4 regions of the Selenomonas sputigena ATCC 35185 genome follow, and region 1 is predicted to be linked to each of the others. Evidence: riboswitches for the same ligand, from Rfam matches in the RefSeq annotation. Region 1 holds a riboswitch; each other region holds the start of a gene.
What was found. A riboswitch is a leader RNA that binds a small molecule or an ion and turns the genes downstream of it on or off. The one in region 1 is predicted to bind cobalamin.

Region 1 (3,954 bases):
AGGTATAGTGCCCGTTGTCATCGCCGTAGCCATCATTCTTCCACTTCTCGCTCAGATCCATGCTGTCAAAACCGACTTCTGCAATCTGCTGCGTCGTATCCAGCACGGCAGAAGCGGGCGGCGTAGATGGCTGTCCAGGCGTCGTGCCTGGCGGCGTAACAGGCGGCAAGGGAGCAGCGGGCGTACCGTCCGTGCTGCCTTGCCCAGTCGTCGCAGAGAACTTCATGCGCTCGACCTTGACTTCTGCCGAAGATGCCGTCAAGCCTTCCGCGAGCATTGCCCGACCCGTGAGATGGTCTTCCCCGCTCTTTGCTGCATCGTAGTAGAGCTTACCTGCGAGTGCGTTGAGCGTTTTATGAATCTGTTCTTCATTCGCTGCAGGATTTGTGCGGTCCGTCACCATCGTGACGAAAGAGTTCGCCGCCGCCTTTTTGATGTGCGTATCACCTGCCGTGTAGTGCGATGTGTCTGTGCCGTCGCCGCCCGTATGACTGTAGTAGATCTTTTGCCGACCCGCATAGTCGTCAATCGTCAGCTTGCCTGCATCATTTTGGAAAATGTTTCCCTCATTGCCATTCGTGCTTGAGAGTCGGGCAAGCCGCGTGCCGCGCCCGCCGTTCATCGTATCCCACGTCGCGCCGTTCTTCAAAAAGAGCGTCGTCTTTCCCGTTGCGCCAGCTTCCGTACCGCCGAGCCATTTGGAATCCGCTCCATTAAGGCCGAGGTAGACTTCGCCGCCGTTTTCCGTATGAATGGGACCTGCCAGCTCCGTCTTTTGATCCGCAGCATCGGTGCCCGCCTCATTCACATTGAAATAGGTTTTGCTCGATCCCTTCACCCACATCAACCATTGATCGCGCGCCTTGTTGTCGGCAATCTTCAGCTTGCCGCCGCCGATGCGCAGAACGCTGTCTTTAGCAGAATTGAATTCATCACCAAACTGAATGCCGCGCTGGATCTTCGGATCGTCAATATCCACGCGACGAATATTCAGCGTATTACTCTCTCCTGTCACATGAATACCATACGTACTCGGTGATTTCACGTTCCCCAGTCCGGCTTCCGTCCAATAATGGTAGACGGCTCCCGGTTTTATCGTGAACGTGCCATCCAGATTGAGCGTCGCTTTACCCGGCGCCCAAATGCCGCGGGCAAATTCTCTGCCTGCCCAAAGCTCATTGATCTGCACATCTGCATGGATATCCGCTTTCATCGGTTTTTTTGCATATTCGTCGAACCGAATGCCGCTTGTCGCACCGCCATGCTGATCGGCATCCTTCCAGTTTCCATGGGCATTGATGGTGATGAGACGGTTTGCCGCACTGGCATTGTTCTTATCGCTATGAACAGTTAACGTTGCATTAGGGCGAATATGAAGTCCCGAGGCGCGATTATTCTCATTCTTTAGATTGCGAATATCCAGTTTGAGATCGTGCCCTGCCATATCGAGCGTAAGCGAGCTGTTCGCATAAACAGCCGATGCGCCATTCACAATATTCCACTTGATCGTATTCTTATCTGCCTTGACCTCGGTATCCGCCGTCAGCGTCGTATCTTCCTTGATCGGTCCCTGCTCTGCCGCCCACGCCGGCACTTGCCATGAGCCTGCCAGCAAGGCTGCGGCAATGCCTAAAGTCAGTTGCTTCAGACGCGCTTTTTTCCTCATATCTTTATCTCTCCTTTGTTCTGTGAAATCGCTTTCTTCAGCGACTTCTTTTCTCTGCCATGTTTCTCAGCGGCGCAGTCCGCGCCATAAATACTCTCAAACCGCTTACCGGCCTGCCAGCCTTTCTAACAGGTTCTCAGCCTTTCCAACACCATTGCCATCGCCTCCCTTGACAGCACTCCAACAAAAAAACGCGACACAAAAAGAACACATAGCCTTCCATGAAAATGAGAACTGTCAAACGACAGCCCAAACTCCTTGGCCTGCTACGCGCCATCTTGTATCGCGCAAGTGACGTGACGAAAAGAAAACAGGCGGCACTCTGACTTAGCTCATCATCCTGCCATCTCTTTGTGAGAGACGTACGATGGCAGGACTCCCCATACAGTTGCGGAACAGCTCCGGATTCACACCGGATTCCCCACACTCAGCCTTGCGGCTTCCATTTCTTGTGGTATGAAGTTGTCTTGGCTCTTGGAAAGCTCTCAAAAGCCATGCCGTAACCAGCAGAAGCGCCTCCTCTTTTCTTTTATAACCTATACGCATTTATCATATCATAAATCAAACAATATGAATAGCCGTAAGGTATATGTTTAATTATTTTTTAATATTTAGAAGCTATGCTCCACGCCGACGACAAAGCTGCGTCCCGGAGCCGTCCACCACTGACCGGCTCCACCGTAGTTCACATTGGAACGCTCAGCATAGAACTTATCGAAGAGATTGTTGACCTTGAGATAGACCTTCGTCGTTTCCATGATCTTATAGTTCATGCCGAAATCGCAGACCCAGTACGACGTCTCCGGGAAAGCGTTGTCCACGGGACCCGGACGGTCAATCATGGCGCGTGCCATCAAGGATGCGTCGAATCTCCGATTCTTGTAATCCACACCGATATTCCACTGATGCGTCGGCAAATAACCATCAACATTTGCTTTGCGCTGTTCGGTCTTACCAACATGCGTGTTCGTATAGCCAAGGCGTGCACTCACATGTGAGTCAAAGCGCTTCGCAAGCTGCAGATCCCAGCCATGTGCATCCTCATCGCCAACGTTGATATTCTGATATGTCACGGGATGAAAGCCGATACGATCCTTGGAATGACGCCAATAGTAGTGCGCTGCAACATTCAGTCCTTTGCCAAAATCATGCGCAATACCGATCTCCCGCGTATCGCCGGACTCGGGCTTGAGGTTCGGATTGCCATATGTCGGCGCATAGAGCTGATTCGGCGTCGGGGTCAGGAAATACTCGGTATAAGCTACATAGGCATGAGTTCTAGGCGTAATATCATAGCCAAGGCTCACGCTCGGGCTTGTATGGCTGCCGAAAGCCGAATTGCTGTCGTAGCGAATGCCGCCGATGAGCTTGAGTGCAGGCGTGATGTTCCACTGATCTTGCAGATAGACGGAACGATTCACGAGGGATCTCCCGTCAATACTCACTATTCCTCCGTTCCAAATCGACGTATCGTCATACGTGAAATCCACACCGGTCGTCAGGAGATGATCGCCGAAGCGCTTATCATACTGGTCACTGAGCTTCCAGCTGTAGACGTCCATCTCGTAGCTCGATCCTAGCGGCGTCCACATGTTATGGTAAAAGAGATTATAATTATAGCGGCTGCGGGAAAGGACCATCTGATTCTTCGAGGTATCGTCAATCTTCGCATTCCAGATCAAGTCTACATCAAAATGATCGTAGCGTCCTCGATTCTGCTTCAATCCCTGCTGCTTTTCATACAGCGCTTGATAGCGGTCTCCATCCTTGTAACTGCGCAGGTTGAGCACAAGGTACGAAGCCTTGCTGAGATCTTTGCCGAGGTGTATGTTGACGGAATCAGCGTCGAGTCCTGAAGGAACTTCATTGCCATGCCCATCTTTGAAGTCGTTGCTCTTGTCCTTCTGATACTTGAGCCGCCAATCAAGACCGTTCTCGCTGCCCTCGTAAGCAACACTGTAGAGCTGCTTGCCGAAGCTGCCATAAGCCGCCTCAACCGTCGCTTTCGCGTTCTTCGCCTTCTTCGTGATGATGTTGATGACGCCGCCCTTAGCATCCGAGCCGTAAAGCGTCGATGCCGAGCCGCGCAGCACCTCGATGCGGTCAATACCGCTGAGATCCTTCATCGCTGATGTCAGTGACGCCGCAAAGCCACCTGCATAATTCTGCTTCACACCATCAATGAGAACAACAACATCCTCCGAGCCATTGATATAGAACTTTGTGCTGTTATTATACCCTGCCGGCGCATACTGATTGACCGTAACGCCCGGGACATCGCGCAGAGC
Region 2 (3,954 bases), 440 kb from region 1:
TGATGGAAGAAATCCCCGTGACGCTGAGCGTCAGTGCCGGCAAAATCAGATGATGGATCTGCTCTGCCAGCGTAACCTCCTCATGCAGCTTTCCGATGGGAGCGGCAAGCGCGAGCGGAAACCACTGCAGCTTGACCGCGAAGAGCATGAGGAACAGGAGTCCGAGCCAGAATACCGGCACGGAGACGCACAGAAGGGAAAATCCCTGAATTGCCTTGTCCAGGCGGCTGTCGCGGTACATTCCCGCGAGCACGCCCAGAACAAAGCCGATTGCGCCCGACAGCGTCCACGCCGTCATCATCAAGAGAAGCGTAAGGCGAAACTTTTCTCCGATGACTTCGAGTACAGGGGCGCGATAGATGAACGATGTGCCGAAATCACCATGCAGAATATTCCCCGCCCAAAGCAGGAAGCGTTCGAGCGGCGGCTTGTCAAAGCCCCAATAAGAGGCAATGAGCGCATGCTGTTCCGCTGATGCCGCCTTATTGATGAAGTACGCGTCGATGGGATCGATGGGCGAATTGGCGAGCAGTATAAAACTGATGACGCTCACCGCAGCCAGGAGGAGCACAAGCCGAAACAGATTGCCCCCAAGAAAGCAGACGATTCTCTTATCCATTTACTTCTTCCACTGCCATTCGTCAAGTGTTATAAGGATCCCCATGCCCTGTCCGCGCTCACCCACACGCAGCTGACCGAGATCGAGCTGATTATTGACGAAATACGGCACCTGAACCGTCGCAATCCAAAGATAAGGGATATCGACCTTCGGCCCCGTCACGCCATCCCACTGTGCCGCACGGAACTCGCGCAGCATCTCCTCATCGGTCGCAGCGGCAAGTGCCCGATCGATATGCGCAGTGACCGTCGGATTGCGATACATGGCAGAGTTGTTGATGACATTCACCCCGACCTGCGAGGAATGGAAATAATTGTAGATTGCTTGCGGCGTATAGTCGCCAATCGCCCATACCGTCGGGATGTTGCGCGCTATCTTGCGGGCCTCCGACCACGGCGTCGACTTTGCGATAATGTTGATGCCGAGCTTCTTCGCATCCTGTGCAAGCGCCACCGCTGTATTGTAACGCTGCAGGTCATTGGAACGGCCATTGATGACGAATTCCGCCTTCTGCCCGTTCTTCTCGCGAATGCCGTCGCCGTCCGTATCCACCCAGCCCGCAGCCTCAAGAATCTTCACTGCTTCGTCCACGCGGTTGTCCGATTCCTGCAAATCGTTATTCGCCCAAGAAAGAGCTTCTGCAAAATTCATCGTCGGCTTTCCGAAGCCGCCGAGCGCATTCTCGATGATCGTCTTGCGGTCGATGCCGATGTTCAGTGCTTGGCGGATGGCAGGATCGCTCGTCACATTGTTGCCGACCAGCATGCCGTTTTCGTCATGCTCCGACTCCTGCGGCATATTGACGCAGAAGCTGTCAATGCTGTCCATCACTACCAATTTCATATTCGGCACGCTTGCCTCAGCAAATTCGGGCGGTGCAAAGACGAGATCGACCTGTCCGGACTGCGCTGCTGCAAGCACAGCATCATCACCCAGATTCAGCGCCGTCACCTTTTTCAGCTTCGGCTTTTCTCCGTAATAATATTCGTTCGGCTCCATCACAAGCTGCTGTTCCTTTTGGAACGAGACGACCTTCCAGGGACCGCTGCCGACCGGTGCCGTCGCATACCCTTCTTTATAGGCGTGCTTCGGCACAATGCCGAGGGAGGCCGCCGTTTCGAGGAAAACAGACCACGGGCGTGACAGCTTGAACTCCACCTGCGTCGGGGACAGGGCGCGCACCGACTCCATCGCGGTCAGATCCACGGCGCTGGCCGCCTTCTTCGCCGTTTCGTAGGTAAAGACGACATCCTCTGCCGTCAGCGGCTGACCGTCAGAGAATTTCGCATCATCCCGGATCGTAAAGGTATATTTCAGCCCGTCCTCTGAACGCTCAACGTTTGTAGCCAGCTCCTTGATGAGCTGATTCTTTTCATCATGTCCCATCAATGCGCTGTGGAACGGATCCGGTCCCCAGAGCCCCCATCCCATCGTCGGATCGAAGCCCTCGCCTACCATATACTTGCCGACCGAGATCACGATTTCACCCTTCTCTGCGCGCTCGTTTTTCGCCTGATCCGCGCCTCCGCAGCCGACGGTGAGAATCATCATCGCCGCCAGCAGAAACATACAAAACTTCTTCACTTTCATGCCTCCTCGCATCCATAACACTGAATACTCATAATATCTCTTCCTGTAGATGCTCCATCATTCTACGCCTTCCATCCACCTCCTTCCATCGCTTTCGTCCAGACATATAAAAAGCCTCTTTGCTAAAGAGCAAAAAGGCGCACGAAACACAAGCCACGCCTTCCTGTCTCTCGCAGGAATAATAACAGCGCTCCGAGCGGGCAGTTCTTCTGGCTCTGCATCCTCATCTTCCTCGCCTTCCCAGTTTCCCAGTGGCATCATGAGGTCGACTCTGCATTACAGCTGCGGGACAGCACAGGTCTTTCACCTGCTTCTCTATTGAGCGCTATGCGCACCCGATCGGCAAAATATGAAGTTACTTTCGGATTCAGCCTATCATAGAATAAATAGGGTGTCAATGGGCGTTGAGAAACCAAACCGCTCATGCGCCTAGTTCTACTGCAATTTCTTGCGCTCCTTCGCCTTCTGCAAAAGCTGCACAGCCTCCGCAAAGGCATCGGGCAGGTAGTCCTCTTCCCACTCTCGACCGGACTTCTCCCATGCCTTGATTTCCTTCCATTCCGTCAGTGGCTTGCCTGACGCATCCTTGACCGGCTTGCCGAACACGTGCGGATGGCGGCGCACCATCTTCTCTGCGGCAGCCTTTGCCACATCCTCCAACGTGAACAGTCCCTCTTCTTCGGCAAGCTGCGCATGAAAGATCACTTGCAGCAGAAGATCTCCAAGCTCCTCACGCAGGTTTTCCGCCCTTCCTGTCTCCTTCAGGATATTGATGCCGCAGAGCACCTCGACCGCTTCCTCTATGCAGCCTGGCTTGATGCTCTCATGCGTCTGCTTCCGATCCCATGGGCAGCCATGTTCGGAGCGCAGCGTGCGCACAATATCCTGCAATTGATCAACGTATGTCATAAGTCCTCCTCGCATTCAACAAAATCCGCTCCATAAGGAAAACCCCGCCGCAACATGCGTGCAGCGGGGCAACAGCGATCTCTCAAAGCCAATCCGCAAGCATCTCAATACCTACTCGCTCCGCATGACGCGCCGAAGGCTTTGCATCTTCGGCTGGATAGCCGACGGGGAAGATCGCCACAAGCTCATAGTCCTCCATCTCAGGGAAAAGCTCCTTGAGCTTCGGCGCATCGAAATGCGCGACCCACGTCGTCCCAAGTCCCAAGTCTTCAATCGCCAGCATCATATGCGTCGCCACAATGCTCGCATCGACATCGGCGAAGTTTTTCTTGTCAAAGGGACGTACCCAAGCATCATCCGCCTTGCTGCCCACAACAAAGGCGACGGGTGCGCCGAAGATGAAGGATGTCGTCTGTGAAACCTTCTCCATCGCCTCAGCGCTCTCAAGAAGCCAGATATGAAGCGGCTGATTGTTGTGGGCGGTCGGTGCGAGATTCCCCGCCTCCAAAATCTTTTGCAGCTTCTCCTCCTCCACAGGCTGCGCCGAAAGCTTGCGGCAAGAATAGCGCTTTTTCGCCAAATCAAGAAACGACATAAAGAACTCCTCCTCTACGAAAATGCACATCCATACATCTTTAATATATTCTAGCATAACCTCCCAAGAGATCAAGGCGCAGACCGATCGACTAGTTGTCCCTCCGTCCTACGCCATGCTCCTGCATTTCATGCCACGATTTCGCCCTCGCAATAAAATCTGCGAGCACCTGCTCGGAGAGACGCGGTTCTTCCTTTTTTTGCTGCTCTGTTGGAACGTCCTTGATTTTTTGATAAAGCGC
Region 3 (3,954 bases), 490 kb from region 1:
GCGACACAAAGCCCCATGGCAGTCGCGATCAAAGCCTCGCCGACGCCGCCCGTGATCGCCGTCGCCTGTCCCGACTGAAGGTTGAACACGGAAAATGCCGAGATCATGCCGCTGATCGTGCCGAGAAGTCCCAGAAGCGGCGCCATCGTCACGATGACGCTCAAATAATAGAGACGCTTCCTAAGCTTCGACAGCACGATGCCCGACTGAATCTCCATGTAGGAGGAGACGCGAGACGAATCCTTCTTTACGAGCTTCATCGCCCCGAAAAGAATGTTGGCAAGCGCCCCGCGATGATCTTCGGCAAGTTTCCTCGCCCCCGCAAAATCATCGTTCGCCATGCACTGATAAAACTCCCGCGTAAAGGCGCGTCCTGTGTCCATGCGCGAAAAGTACATCGCACGCTCGATGCCGATCGTCACGACGAAGATCGAGCAAAGGAGCAGTACATACATGATGGAGCCGCCCTTGTGGAAAAACTCTATGCCTGTCATAATTGCGTCCATGAAAAAATCCTCCTGAAATTACATAAAAGTACTCTTCTATTCCACCGCCGAGAGATGCTCTTCACGCCCTTGGGCGAAGGCGTCTCCGTATGCGCAATAGGCGATTTCCTGCACGCCGAGCACGAAGTCCTGCGAACAGTTGTAGATGTAGGCTTCCGTCGGTTCTTCGAGGCGATGCTCGCGGATGGCCTTGACCGTTTGCAGGGATGGGTCGTCGAAGTATTCCTTGCGGAACTTGTCGACGTCGAATTTCCCATGGTCATTGTACGTCGGTACGAAGAGGATGTCTGGATTGATCTCGACGAGCTGCTCCTTCGTCATGACTTGCCCGTCGCGGATGCCGAGCGCCGACCTGCCGTTCTTCACGCCCGCATAACGGCAGGCGTCGTCAAAGCTGGAGCCGATGCCGCCATAACCCGACATCAAGGAAATCAAGACGACGGTCTTGCGCTCGCTCTCGGGGATGGCGCTGACCTTCTTCTCTATGCCTTTGAGATGCTCGTCCATCATCGCAAGGAGCTTCTCCCCGCGCTCGGACACGCCTGCCGCCTGTGCGAGAAGCACGATCGTCTCCTTGATCTCGGCGAGATTCCTCGCGCCCTTGCAGACGACGACGGTAAGCCCCGCTTCACGAAGCGACGGCACGATGGCGAGATCCCCCCAGTCAGGCACGATGACGAGATCGGGCGAGAGTGCGACGAGTTCTTCCACTGTCGGATTGCCGACGCGCTTTTCCACCTTCTTCGCAAGCTCCACAACATTCGAACTTACGGGGTCATCGAGGAGGCCGTTTACCGCCGCCATATCCTCGGGCGGCACGAGACCGAGCATGACCTCGTCCGTGCTCATCGAAAGCGTGACGATGCGATGCGGCTTTGCCGGCACGGTGACGACCGTCCCTTGGCTGTCCGTGACCGTATAGCTTCCCGCACCGCCTTGCGCCGCCTCCGGCGCTGTACGGCACGCCGTCAGCAGCAGGCAAACGACGACTATGACTAGGACAAAGAAACTTTTCTTCAAACCCTTTCCTCCTCCCACCGCCTGTGACAGAGCTTCGATAGCGGTGAAATCCAACTTTCTGCGAGGAAAATCATCCATAAAAAAGAGCCTTCCTCCCTCGAAGAGAAAAGCTCCCTCCTGCAGCGGCACGAAGGCGCACACAGGCACAGAAGAATCCCCTTCCCATCGATCGCAGGTCAAACGGTGATTGTCAAGCAGGCAGTTCTCCTGGCTCGGTTCATCGCTCGGCTGCGCCTTCCCAGGACAACGCCCCAGTGACATCCTTGCAGCTTCGCTCCCCTCACAGTGGCGGGACCGCTCCGGCATATCCGGATTTTCTTTTAAACCCTTGCGGGTACCTGCTCCACAGCGGAGATTTTCCGCTGTCCTTCATGAAATTATGAATACACTGATTCACCGCCTATGCTACCGCAAAACTTATGGCTTGTCAATGCACTTCGGCGAGAACGACAAGGGGCTGCCTTTTGGCAGCCCCTTCGCTTCGTCTCTTATGAAAGCTATCCTCAGCCCAACGACTGCAGAAGCATCGCTGCACTCGCTCCGCTCGCAGCACCAGTTCGACCGTTCAACTCAGCTTCTTTCACGCCCCCAATGTGCTCTGTCCTCGTGCTGATGACCGTTGAATCCTTCTCGGCAGTCGTTGCCTTCGTCTTGTTCTCCGAAATGATTTCCGTCCCACGATAGACGGTGACGAGCACGGAACCGTCTGCCATCACCTTCGTCACGGTCGTCGTTTCTTCCTCGTTCTTATCGCCAGAATTTTCGCCGCGAGGCGCACCGCCGCCCGTTTCCATCTGCCGCAGGATGGCGGAAAAAGCATCCTGTGCCGCCTCGGACTTCTTCTTGTGCACCGCGCCTACAGCAGATGCGAGGCCATGTCCGCCAAGTTTCTCGATCATGTTCATAGAAAACACCTCCAATTTCTATGTCGAAAGAATCGGAGAATTCCTTAAGGCGCTTCCTTTTCGGGAATCTTCCCATGAATATTGGATGTGTGCTATAATATAGACGGTGCTACTACAACGGTGGCGGTCGATTCTTAGCCCTCCTTGGCGGTCAACGTCAGCCAATCATGCGGCGCGCTTTGCGCTTGCATTCTTGGGACGTTTTCGCATACGAGCCGTTTGCCAATCAGCCGCGCCCTTTGGACTTGCTTCTTGGACGGCTCAGCAGGGCGCTGCTTATAACCCTGTACGATTTTTTATCGTTGGTGTTTCTCGTTACGATTTGCATCGTAGCGTTAAAAGCGTAAGAATCCCCGCCTGCTCCGACAAAAGTTAGGCGGGGATTCTCAATCCTTTAAAACTGTCTCGGGCTGACCGTTACCAGTAGCACCCTTTCTACGCTTATTATACGACGTAAAGGCAGATTCGTCAAATTCCACTGCAAAGGAGTCCTGCTCATGCCCGCTTCTCCCTTCACCTGCGTCGGCTTTCCTCCGAGCATCGACGCAAACTGCACGCATATCATTCTCGGCTCGATGCCGGGCGCGGCGTCGCTCAGGGCGCAGCAATACTACGCCTACCCGCAGAATCGCTTCTGGCGGCTCATGGCGTATCTGTTGGAGGGCGGTGAGCCGCCGCAGGACTATGCGGCACGGCTTCAGATGCTGCTCCGCCACCATATCGCGCTTTGGGACTCCATCGCCTCGTGCGAGCGCGAAGGCAGCTTGGACTCAGCGATTCGCGCGGCAAAGCCCAACGACTTCACCGCGCTCCTCGCGCATTATCCGCGCCTCTCCACCTTCTGCCTGAACGGCGGCAAATCGGCCGATACTTTTCGCCGTGCCAACAAGCCACTTCTAAAACGCGACGATCTCACCTTTCATGCACTGCCCTCGACGAGCGCCGCCAACGCGCGCTGGCGCTTCGACGATCTCGCAAAAGTATGGAAAAAGGCGCTCCCCCTCGAAGAGTAAGGGGAGCGCCTTTTCTTCTCGATGAGCAGGCGGCGCACAGCGTCCACAAAACGAATGTTGTGCGTACAGCTTACGCTTCGATATAAAGCGCCTGCACCATGATGTCGACCTCGCGCACGAAAAGCCCCGTCATGTATTCGACCTTCGTTCTCACACGCTGCTGTGTCTCCTTGATGAGTGTAGGAATATGGCTGCCGTAGGTCAGCACGACAGAACAGGAAATCTCAAGGCCGCGATCCTCGTCGCCCTTCCAGACGTGGCGCACGCGCACAGAACCGACCTTCGAAATGTATTCCTTCTCACGTACGATGCGCACGACCATCTCGCGGATTGCCAGATCGTCGATAATGAGCTTGCCATAATAGCTGAATACCGGGCGCACGATGGACTTCTCGCCGAGTTTGCGGCGGCGCGTGCGGTTGCGGCGGAAAAAGGACTGGATGGGATCGATGAGAAAGCCCGAAGCATGAGGCTTCAGCTCGATCGTCGGAACGGGTATGATGTGCTTGC
Region 4 (3,954 bases), 370 kb from region 1:
TAGTTCTTCGTAGGATATTCCGCTCGGTTTCCCAATCCCGTCCAATCGATGCTTGTAGCGCGCCGCGAGGCACCGGAATAACCATCCTTCGTGGTGTCGCTATAGCCGATGTTCGCCGTGAAAGAGTTTTTCTTATCCTCATAGCGCAATTTGTGGACGTCTTGCTCGCGCTTTCCCATATAGCCGAGAAAATCCCCTGGCGAGACGCTGATATAATTGCCATTCGGCAAGAGTACCGTCCCAGAAAATGTAGGATTTCCGCTCGCATCACGCAAATAAGTGATGGGGTCATGGTAAGAATACTTATAAGAATTGTGCATATAGGTGTAGCTGAACGAACGGTTGGCATCAAAGTCGTAATTCATGTCAAAGAAGACATTTTCACTTGATTTTTTTCTTGCACCACGGCTGCCTACGATATATTCACCATCAGAAAGCTTCGGAAATACGCCCGTCGCATCCGGAGTAACGCCTGTATCATACCACTCGTCCGTCGTGGCATAGTGCCCAACCCAGCCATCCGATGTACGTTTTTCGTAACCGAGACGGAAGTCGAGCTTACCGTCGCCGCCCGTGACCTGCATGCCGCGCTGCCATGTGTTGTTGCTGCCGTGAGAGACTTCAATCTTGCCATGAAGGAGCTGCTGCTCGGGATTCTCCGGCTTTTTCGGTTTCTTCGTAATGATGTTGATGACACCGGCGACAGCATGACCGCCGTAGAGCGAGGAACTAGCTCCGCGCACGATCTCGATGCGCTCGATGTCACTGAGCGGGATGGAATCCCAATTGACGCCGCCGTCAAAGGCCGTGTTGAGCTGCTGTCCATTGTACATGACAAGGATGTTCGGGCCACTAAATCCACGCAACTCCAAGCCATCCTTCACTTCTGCCGTCGGCGCAACATAGATGCCTGCCTCCCTCGCAAGCGCTTCGCGCAAACTGAAGACATGCCTCTTTTCAAGTTCTTTCGCTGTGATGACGGTGACGTTGGCGGGAACTTTGTTGACAGGTTCCGCGACTCTCGTCGCCGTGACGGTCGTCTCTCCGAGGTCATGCCCCTCCGCCGCGGACGAAGTTTCCGTGGACACCGTCGTCGAATCAACTGCTGTGTTCGTCGTCTCAGCACTTTTTTCCGCCGCATACACTTGGGTTGTTCCCATAACGGAACAGATGACGGCAAGCGTCAGGCATTTCTTTTTCCATGGATTCATTTTGCAGAACTCCCTTTCCTCATCTAGTAAACTACACGCACAATTTCCAAAAATAAAACACAACCCCTCCTTTCGTGCGCGAAAAAGGAGGGGCTGTGCAAAAACTTCCGTCAATGGCTGTACGCTGTGCCTCGGTCTAGCAAAAGGCATGGGCTTGCTGCCGCCAAAATCTCCTCCCCATCGCTCGCAGGTTCAAACGGTGATTGTTGATCAGGCAGTTCTCCTGGCTCCAGTTCATCGCACGGCTGCACCTTCCCAAGTTTCCTCAGTGGCATTTTGCAGCGTGCTCCCTGTTACAGTGGCGTGACCGCGCCGGCTTCAACCGACTTCCCTATTAAGTCTTGCGACACCTGACCCAAATATAGAATTTTTATTTCTTCATAACAATCCTTCCGCCAAAGAATATCATGCATCACAGGCATTGTCAATACCAAACTAAACAAATGCTGCTCCAAAACCCGTAACAAATATGACGACAAGCGCAATCCCTATCTGCTATAATGACTGCAATGAGAAACGCATTCAGATTTGGAACAGGAGAGATCGATATGAAAAAGGAATTGGACTTCAATAAAACGGTGGCGGAACTTGTCGAGGAATTTCCGGAATTTCAGCAGGCCATGGCGGAGATCGGCTTCAAGGAAATCACGAATCCGATGGTCTTGAACGTCATGGGCCGCGTCATGACCGTGCCCAAGGGAGTGGCGATCAAAGGAATGAAGCTGGAAGACGTCGTGCGCGAGCTGGAGGCACGCGGTTTCACGATCAAACAGGACGAAGCTGCTGCGGCGCACGCGTGCGGCTCTTGCGGTACGCACGAGCCGCATCCCCATGTGCACGGCGAAGACGGCTGCGGCTGCACCCATGCGGCTGCGGCGACAGGCGCGACGGACGGAGAGGCGACGGGACGCGCGGCTGTGCTCAAGGGCTTCTTAGAGCGCCTTTCGGCGGGCGAGTCGCTGGAGACGGTACGCAAAGATTTCATCAAGGACTTCGCGAGCGTTTCAGCCGAGGAGATTTCCGCCGCCGAGCAGCAGCTCATCGAAGGCGGCACGCCGATTCACGAGGTGCAGAAGCTCTGCGACGTGCACTCGGCACTCTTCCACGGGCATATTGGCGGCACAACACCTGCTGCGGATGCCGCACCCGAAGTGCAGGATCTGCCTGACGGACATCCGCTCACGGTATTGAACCTCGAAAACAAGGGCCTGTCCGAACTCCTCGATCGCCTGTCCGCCGCCTTGGAGGCGAGCGACATGCCCGGCTTGAGCCGCGGTCTCGGCGAACTGCACGCGATCTACTCGCACTACGGCAAGAAGGAGTCTCTGCTCATGACGCTCCTCTACCGCTACGGCGTGACGGGGCCTTCAGGCGTCATGTGGGGCGTCGACGACGAGATCAAGGCGGAGCTTCGCGCACTCATGAAGTCGCTCGGCGATGGAATCGGCGGCGAGGAGGAGCGCTATTCGGCCTTCTTCCAGCGCATCCGTGACATGATCTACAAGGAAGAGAAGATCCTCTTCCCGCTGACACTGCGCTTCTTCTCTGAAGAAGATTGGCTCATGATTTACCGTGACATGCCGGAATTCGGTGTCGCGTTCATCAAGGATGCACCGAAGTGGGCGGAGGGCGACGCCTATGTTGCAAAGGCAGAAGCGAAAGAGCGCAAGATGATCGCCTCGGGCAAGGTGCGGCTATCGACGGGCGAAATCGGCTGCAAGGAGCTGGAAGCCATCTTGAACCTCCTGCCCGTCGACATCACCTACATCGACAAGGACGAGATGCTGCGCTTCTTCTCGAATCCCGGGCAGGTCTTCGCGCGCCCGCGCATCGCTTTAGGGAGCAAGGTCTACAACTGCCATCCCGCCAACATCGTGCCGATCATCGAGCAGCTCGTCGCCGATTTCAAGGCGAAGAAGCGCGATCGCATGGAGATCTACCGCTACATCAAAGGCAAGCCCGTCGGCGTGCGCTATCTCGCCATCTACGACGAGAACGGCGAATACACGGGCGCGGTCGAACTCGTCGAGGACTTCTCCGAGGCGCTTGCGCAGTTCGGCGAGAAAAAGTAGGAAAAGTGAAAAAAGCCGCATGAAACACCCAATCAGACAGATCTAGCCACAGACTGCCACATCATAACAAAACCCCCGATGGCATATCCATCGGGGGTTCATCTGTATCATTTTACCGCACTCTTCCCGCGCGGCTTGTCGATCCAGTCCGTGACGGGAAAGAGCGTCGAGGAAAAGTTCGCCTCGTCCATCAAGCGGTCAAGCTCGAAGAGCGCGAGGATGCGCGCCGTGCCGCTTCTCGTGTACTCGCCGTTGTAGCTGCGCGAAGCAGGCAGGTCGATGACGAGATCGCGCTCGCGATCGTAGCCGACGAGCTGCAGACTGACGTAGCTGTGCAGGATGAGGTCGCCCTTCCAGTTGCGGTAGGAGGACTCCCCATAATTCGTGACGACGAAACCCGCGATGTAGTCGGCGTCCGTCGCCTCGGCGGCTTCACGCACACGCTCCTCAAGCTTTCCCTTGCCGTCGTAGATGATCTTCATCGCCTGCTGCACGCCATCGTCGCCCGCATAGACCACGGCGCGCAGCGTCTCATTGAGCGGCACGCGGAAGTCGCGCACGAAACGCGACTTCATCTCCTCGATGACCTCGGGCGGCATCGAGCGCGGCACGACGGGACGCAGCAGCACGATATGACGCTGGCCGAGCGGCGCGGGAAGCATCTCCTTCCC

Region 2: it holds a riboswitch for cobalamin, as region 1 does, so the genes downstream of both, SELSP_RS07185 (ABC transporter substrate-binding protein) here and SELSP_RS09270 (autotransporter outer membrane beta-barrel domain-containing protein) in region 1, are expected to answer to the same signal.
Region 3: it holds a riboswitch for cobalamin, as region 1 does, so the genes downstream of both, SELSP_RS06980 (ABC transporter substrate-binding protein) here and SELSP_RS09270 (autotransporter outer membrane beta-barrel domain-containing protein) in region 1, are expected to answer to the same signal.
Region 4: it holds a riboswitch for cobalamin, as region 1 does, so the genes downstream of both, SELSP_RS10935 (TonB-dependent receptor) here and SELSP_RS09270 (autotransporter outer membrane beta-barrel domain-containing protein) in region 1, are expected to answer to the same signal.

The regions. Positions count from the first base shown of each region.
Region 1 is NC_015437.1:2,020,554-2,024,507, forward strand. Features, by position in the region: gene SELSP_RS09270 (autotransporter outer membrane beta-barrel domain-containing protein) at 1-1,666, opposite strand, end outside; cobalamin riboswitch at 1,963-2,117, opposite strand; gene SELSP_RS09275 (TonB-dependent receptor plug domain-containing protein) at 2,278-3,954, opposite strand, start outside.
Region 2 is NC_015437.1:1,577,530-1,581,483, forward strand. Features, by position in the region: gene SELSP_RS07180 (ABC transporter permease) at 1-619, opposite strand, end outside; gene SELSP_RS07185 (ABC transporter substrate-binding protein) at 620-2,209, opposite strand; cobalamin riboswitch at 2,392-2,563, opposite strand; gene SELSP_RS07190 (MazG nucleotide pyrophosphohydrolase domain-containing protein) at 2,645-3,118, opposite strand; gene SELSP_RS07195 (nitroreductase family protein) at 3,201-3,713, opposite strand; gene SELSP_RS07200 (protein O-GlcNAcase) at 3,805-3,954, opposite strand, start outside.
Region 3 is NC_015437.1:1,534,186-1,538,139, forward strand. Features, by position in the region: gene SELSP_RS06975 (MotA/TolQ/ExbB proton channel family protein) at 1-506, opposite strand, end outside; gene SELSP_RS06980 (ABC transporter substrate-binding protein) at 543-1,526, opposite strand; cobalamin riboswitch at 1,707-1,883, opposite strand; gene SELSP_RS06985 (hypothetical protein) at 2,030-2,431, opposite strand; gene SELSP_RS06990 (DNA-deoxyinosine glycosylase) at 2,929-3,444, shown strand; gene SELSP_RS06995 (Asp23/Gls24 family envelope stress response protein) at 3,515-3,954, opposite strand, start outside.
Region 4 is NC_015437.1:2,393,410-2,397,363, forward strand. Features, by position in the region: gene SELSP_RS10935 (TonB-dependent receptor) at 1-1,211, opposite strand, end outside; cobalamin riboswitch at 1,408-1,580, opposite strand; gene SELSP_RS10940 (DUF438 domain-containing protein) at 1,760-3,283, shown strand; gene SELSP_RS10945 (hypothetical protein) at 3,391-3,954, opposite strand, start outside.